Regions from separate parts of the Moorella naiadis (nom. illeg.) genome, predicted to be linked through region 2. Evidence: riboswitches for the same ligand, from Rfam matches in the RefSeq annotation. Region 2 holds a riboswitch; each other region holds the start of a gene.
What was found. A riboswitch is a leader RNA that binds a small molecule or an ion and turns the genes downstream of it on or off. The one in region 2 is predicted to bind cyclic di-GMP.
Positions count from the first base shown of each region.

Region 1 (2,198 bases), on a different contig from region 2:
TTTTTTCTCCCTAAAGTGACACTATTCTACCAATTTAATTATAGGTGCTACCCTTTTTATCGTCAAGGAAAATTTTACCTGCGCCGGTAAAAACGCGGTCCTTAACCAAGTCAAGCTACCCGGCTTTGCAACAGCAAAAAAAATCCCCGCTGCGATAAAAGCAGGGATTTGTGCCGCTTTATGCGGCAGGTAAAGAGGAGGTCGTTGTTGTCGGCGCTGGGATGGAAGGAGTAGTTGTCGTACTGGTACCTGTTGTTGCGGGAGGTGTGGGGCTGGTACTTGTCGGTACTGTCGTAGTAGTTGGACTGCTGTTAACCGGACTTTCAGGCGCCGTTGTACCAGGTGGTGGAGACTCAGTACCTTGTCCTGCCTCGTTTTCGTTGCCTTCTTCAATATCAATGTTGCCGGTTGCTGCATCATAATGCACTTTATCTTTAAATACCTCACCCAGAAACCTCAAGGGTACAAAAGTACGGTTGCTGATTATTGCCGCGGGGACATCCAAATTGATTTTGGTGTCATTGACGGTTACTTCTGTACTTCCAGGCATAAGTACTACTGTAATTCCATTTTTTGTTATAGTTACGGTGTTGGTTGCCTCGTCCCAATTGATAGTCGCGCCTAGACCCTGGGTAACCGCCCTGACGGGGATAAGGGTCCGGTTTCCTTTAATCACTGGCGGTACATCAAATTTTATTTCTTTATTCTTAACCCGGATTCTACCTTGAAATTTCACCAGACCGGCATTTTGGGTTTCTTCCCTTACCTGGTTTTCTTCCCTCACCTGTGCTTCCGGGGTAACCTGGAGCCCGGAAATTTCCTTGTCTAGGTATCCTTGCACTTCTTTTTCTTCCTTCGTCCTGGCCCCCTCCTGCGATTTTATTTCTTGTTCTTTTGGTTCGGTTTCTTTCCTGTTTCTAGTCTCATCTTGAGCTTCGGTTGTCTGATCTTCTGACTCATCTTCTAATTGTTTATCTTCCCCTTTAACCTTAATCCCATAGTTAGCCCCTCCAGCGGTAACTACCGTATATTGGCCAGGACTATAGTTGTCATGACCATTACCCGGGAGGGCATAAGCTATGCCGGCTGGCAAGAGCAGGCCGGTTATGGCCAGGGTACTGATTAATTTTTTATACTTCATCCAGCATACCCCCTATAAAAATTTTAGGACAACCCGCCTCAGCCCGGGTTGCCCGTTATCGCCAAAAAATTTCACTATGGCTTACCCGGCAACCCGGCTGCCATAGCCTGTCAAGGCTTTAGGCCCGTGGCTTTGCGCCCCCGCCTTTCGGTCGGGTTTGCCCTTTGCGGTTCTTAAAAAGAATCATCGGCATATCTAATAATTTCTTGAGTGCCTGGCAGCAAATTAATTATATATTATCCATCTTTCATGCTTTCATGGCAAAAACCGGCTCACTGTTGCTAAGATTAGATCAACATCTATAGGCTTGGACAGGTAAACATTGCCCCCGGCTGCCAGGAAAAGTTGCTTTTCCCTTGCATAGGCATAAGAACTAACGGCCACAATAGGTATATCCCTGGTGCTGGGATTCTGTTTCAAGATTTTAGTCGCCTTTATCCCATCAATACCCGGTAGCTGCAAGTCCATAAAAATTAATTGTGGCTTTTGTTCTTGCGCCAGCTGGACCGCTGCTTCGCCATTAACGGCTTCTAAAACCTCATTGCCGGTCAACGCCAGGATATCCTTTAACAGCACTCTATTAGCTTCATTATCTTCTACCAGTAAGATTAAATGAGCCATTAAATTTGCCTCCAGTTAGATTTCTTTGCTGCTGAGGCGCACTTTAGTGACTCCCATCTCCAATAGGCCTCTGCTCATGGCATTGCCTCCTGTAAGCCGCGGTAATTATCACTTGCAGCTGAAGGTAATAAGGCAACCCTGATCAGAGGAATGGTGGCGAGCGTAACGATCGTAAACGTAATAAATCACCTGGAAGATAAAGAGGGGAGGGGGTATATGGTAAGATAGGGTCTTGCGGCCCCAGATCGCAAGACAGGCTGGAGGAATCACAAGATAGATAAAAATAGCAAAAGAGAAAGAGGGGGATGATAATATAACTATAAGGTAGTTGTTTTTTCTGGTGGGGGTGGTAAAATATCCCCCCCCCCCCCCCCCAGGGAATTTATGGTATTTATTGAGATATATAACATTGCCTTGGCTCCTTTATTGGATACTA
Region 1 is NZ_JAXGFQ010000009.1:49,956-52,153, reverse strand. It holds gene SDD30_RS07710 (copper amine oxidase N-terminal domain-containing protein) at 179-1,093, opposite strand; cyclic di-GMP riboswitch class I at 1,226-1,313, opposite strand; gene SDD30_RS07705 (response regulator) at 1,397-1,762, opposite strand.
Region 1: another riboswitch for cyclic di-GMP. It lies ahead of SDD30_RS07710 (copper amine oxidase N-terminal domain-containing protein); the one in region 2 lies ahead of SDD30_RS01500 (type II secretion system F family protein).

Region 2 (2,198 bases):
AACAGCCCTGAAGGAGGCGGCTGTAGCCGCCGGTATGGTACCATTAATAGAAGATGGGCTGGCCAAAGCCCGCCAGGGAATAACCACGGTAGCCGAAGTGCTGCGGGTTTCCCTGGGGGGCCTGTAAAGGGGGATGTAGATGCTCGATATAAAAACCATCCTAGCGGCCGCTGCCGCAGCCGGGGCCTCCGACGTCCATCTCGCCGTTGGGTTGCCGCCAGTCTTCCGGGTCAACGGTGAACTCCAGGTCCAGCACCAGTGGGAGCCCCTGGATGGCGGCATAGCAGAGAGCTTAGTCCGGCCAATGGTGGGCGAGCGATGGGAGATATTTCAGGAACAGGGCGAAATCGACCTGGCCTATTCCCTGCCGGGGGTAGGCCGTTTCCGGGTCAATGTCTTTCACCAGCGGGGCAGCACCGGGGCGGCCATCCGCCTGATCCCCAGGGTGATTCCAGATCTAAACTCCCTGGGTTTGCCGCCGGTGGTAGGGGAACTGGCGGAGCGCCGGCACGGCCTGGTCCTGGTAACGGGACCGACAGGTAGTGGTAAGTCCACCACCCTGGCGGCCCTGGTAGATAAAATCAACCGGGAACGTCGCTGCCATATCATTACCCTGGAGGACCCCATTGAATACCTGCACCAGCACCGATTAAGCATCGTCAACCAGCGGGAGGTGGGTTCTGATACCCACTCCTTTGCTCGGGCCCTGCGGGCCGCCCTGCGCCAGGACCCGGATGTCATCCTGGTGGGGGAGATGCGCGACCTGGAAACCATCGCCACGGCCATTACCGCGGCGGAAACCGGCCACCTGGTCCTAGCCACCCTCCATACCAGCAGTGCCATCCAGAGTATCGACCGCATCATCGACGTCTTTCCCCCCCACCAGCAGGGCCAGATCCGCATCCAGCTGGCCGATACCCTGGAAGGGGTGATTACCCAGCAGCTTTTACCCCGGGTTGACAGGGTCGGCCGGGTGGCGGCGGTGGAGAGCTTGATTGCCACCCCGGCAGTGAGAAACCTCATTCGTGAAGGCAAGACCCACCAGTTAGTATCCAGCCTGCAGACAGGAGCCCGCTACGGCATGCAGACTATGGATGCCGCCCTGCGGCAGCTGGTAGAGCGAGGTGTCATTGCCGGGGATACATAAGTTGAAAATTAAATTGAGGTTAACACCCACTGGCTGGCAGGATTTTGGGTTCTGATGGCGAATAAAGGATCATTACCCTTGCTTAAGGGCAAACCCGGCGAAAGCCGGGGGCGCAAAGCTACGGGCCTGTAGACCTGTCTATGGCCGCCGGGCTGCCGGGGAAGCTATCTCTTTCCTTGCACCCGGGGGCTTTTTTTGGAGGAAGAGCATGACCTTTACTTACCGGGGGCGGGATACACGTGGGGAGGTGGTGCAGGGGGCCGTAGAGGCCGCTAGCCAGGAAATGGCCATCCGGGAGCTGCGCGGCCGGGGTATTTTTATCACTACCTGCCGGCCGGCCGGTGCCGCCAGGGGTGAGGGGTGGAATTGGCGGCAGCTGCTGCGGCGGCGGGTGAGCCGCCGTGACCTGGCTCTTTTCTGCCGTCAGCTGGCTACCATGCTGGGGGCTGGCCTGCCTATCGTCTCGGCCCTGCAGATCTTGCAGAAGCAGACGGAGAACTCCACCCTGCGGGAGAGTACAGCTGCCCTGCTGGGAGAGCTGGAGGCCGGCGAAGCCCTTTACCGGGCCCTGGAGCACCAGCCGCGGGTCTTCCCGCCGATTTTCGTCTACACAGTAGAGGCCGGGGAGCTGGGCGGCGCCCTGGATGAGACCCTGGAGCACCTGGCGGAGCACCTGGAACGGGAGCACGAGGTGGAGGAAAAGGTCAAATCAGCCCTCACCTACCCGGTGGTGGTAAGCCTGGTGGCGGTGGGGGCGGTGATGTTCCTCCTGACCTATGTCCTGCCGACCTTTCAGAACATGCTGGCCAGTATGCAGGTACCCCTGCCTTGGCCGACGCGACTGGTCCTAGGGATGAGCAGCGCCATGCGGCGGGCCTGGCCGGTACTGCTGGTTATCCTGGTGGTGGCTACATATGGTTTCTGGCGCTGGCAGCAGAAGCCGAACGGGCGTTACCAGCTGGATCGTCTCCTCCTCCGCCTACCGGTTTTCGGGCCCCTTATGCAGAAGACGGTGTTATCGCGCTTCAGCCGCACCCTGGGGACCCTTATC
Region 2 is NZ_JAXGFQ010000002.1:37,057-39,254, reverse strand. It holds gene SDD30_RS01510 (GspE/PulE family protein) at 1-127, shown strand, start outside; gene SDD30_RS01505 (type IV pilus twitching motility protein PilT) at 140-1,147, shown strand; cyclic di-GMP riboswitch class I at 1,225-1,307, shown strand; gene SDD30_RS01500 (type II secretion system F family protein) at 1,356-2,198, shown strand, end outside.

Region 3 (2,198 bases), on a different contig from region 2:
ACGGAACGTTATCTGAAGGTCCTGGCGGCTATGGGGACCCGGGCCACCTTTTTTATGGTGGGCAGCCGGGCCGCGGCCCACCCGGAACTGGTGCAGGCCGTCCTGGCTGGCAACAATGAGGTAGCCAGTCACTCCTGGCGCCACGCCAACTTGGGTAAGGTATCCCGGGAGGCGGCCCGGGATGATTTAAACCGGGCCGCCACCGCCCTGGCCGGGATCACCGGCCAGCCGGTCAAGTATTTCCGGCCCCCCTATGGCGCCATGGGGCCCAACCTCCTGGCCGCGGCCGGCGATTTGCATGAGCGCACCGTCACCTGGAGTGTCGATCCCCGGGACTGGTCCAACCCCGGACCACCCGCCATTCTTAAACGGGTCCTGGCCAATGTTCACGACGGCAGCATCGTCCTCCTGCATGAGGCCCATCCTGGCACCCTGGTCGCCCTGCCGGAGCTGATTAAAGACCTGCGCGACCAGGGTTACGAACTAGTGACGGTGTCGGAACTCATCGCTGCCGGTAAAACTCCATAAGGTCCGGTACCGCTGGGAGATACCGTTAGGCGCCGCCTGCGAATTACCCCACCTCCAATTTCTTCCCTGGTATATCTTGCATATCCTGCCCTTCCTGCGGTATAATTAAGGCGAAAAAAGGAAAATTTCCCCGAAAGGGCAAACCTGCTGAAAGGTAGGGGCGCAAAACTAGAGGGTCTACAGCCCAGACCAAGGGCCAGGACAGCCAGTTACCACGGGTGGAACGGCTACCCACCGGGTAGCCCTTTTTATATTTCGTCCAAACCGGAGGAGGAATTTTTATGGGCTTAAAACTGTTTAAAAAGAAGGAACGGCAGCCGCAGGGACTGATAGGCCAGCCGGGACAGGAACCAGAGCAGCCGCAGCAGCCCCAGGCCAAAGGGCAAGAGAAAACCCCGGCAGCCCCGCGTAAAGCGCGGGCCGGCTTCTTCAGCCGCTGGCGCCTGGGGACCAGGCTGACGGCTGGCTTTTGCCTGGTGATCGCCATCTTTGTCGCCGTAGTCGTTTACGTCAATTTCAATCTCATAAAGGTGGCCAATCTATACCAGCAGGCGACGACGCTGCATAACCAGAACATGCTTTTTAACGAGATGAGCAATGATATCTGGGACGCCTACCGCCGGGCTACCGATTACATAATCAACGGCTCCCAGACCCACGTCATGGGCTTTGACGACGCCATGAAACGTTTCGAAAATTCTCGAGCCCAGCTGGAGAATCAAAAACTCGACAGCCAGGTGGCCGGTTACCTGGCGGCCATGAGCCAGGCGGCCAAGAGCTTTAGCGATACCTTCCATAACAGCATCGTCAACGTCAGCCAGCAAGACCGCATGGCGGCCCTGCCCATCCTGAGCTTCCAGATGGGAGCCTCCTTGGACAACGTCAACAACATCGGCAATCATATGGATAAAACCATTGTGGAAAGTACGGCCGCGGCGGAGCAGCAATTAAACGCGGCCCTCACCAGCGCCCGGGCGACTTTGCTGACCGGCTTGCTCCTGACCCTGCTCCTGGGGCTGTTCATCGCCTGGTTTATCAGCCGCATGGTGGGTAAGACCCTGGGCCAGGTGGCGGCCTACGCCGATCGGGTAGCCGGCGGCGATCTTACCGCCGAGCCCCTCCAGGTGGCCAGTAAAGACGAGATCGGCAGGTTGGCCACAGCCTTCAACACCATGGGCGACAACCTGCGCCAGGTCATCAGTCGGGTGCGCGATATGACCGGCCAGGTAGCCGCGGCCAGCCAGGACCTAGCCCGCATGTCCCAGGAAGTGGGGGAGGCCGCCCGCCAGGTGGCCGCGACCGTCCAGGAGATGGCTAAAGGGGCGGAAGACCAGGCCCAGCAGGTCAGCGCAACGGCGGCGGCCACCGACGGCCAGGTGGTCAGGGTCGAAGAAGTCCACCGCGACACCGAGGAAATGGCGGCGGCCTCCGACCAGGTGGCGATTAAAGCTACCGAAGGCAGCCGGGCCGTGGCCGAGGCTACGGACCAGATGGCGGCTATTTCCCAGCGGATGGATAGCATGGCCCGGGTGGTGGGTGAACTGGGGAATCGTTCCCAGCAAATCGGCCAGATCGTCGGCGTCATTTCCGGCATTGCCGAGCAGACCAACCTCCTGGCCTTGAATGCAGCCATTGAAGCCGCAAGGGCCGGGGAACAGGGCCGGGGCTTC
Region 3 is NZ_JAXGFQ010000026.1:25,257-27,454, reverse strand. It holds gene SDD30_RS13840 (polysaccharide deacetylase family protein) at 1-528, shown strand, start outside; cyclic di-GMP riboswitch class I at 656-745, shown strand; gene SDD30_RS13835 (methyl-accepting chemotaxis protein) at 810-2,198, shown strand, end outside.
Region 3: another riboswitch for cyclic di-GMP. It lies ahead of SDD30_RS13835 (methyl-accepting chemotaxis protein); the one in region 2 lies ahead of SDD30_RS01500 (type II secretion system F family protein).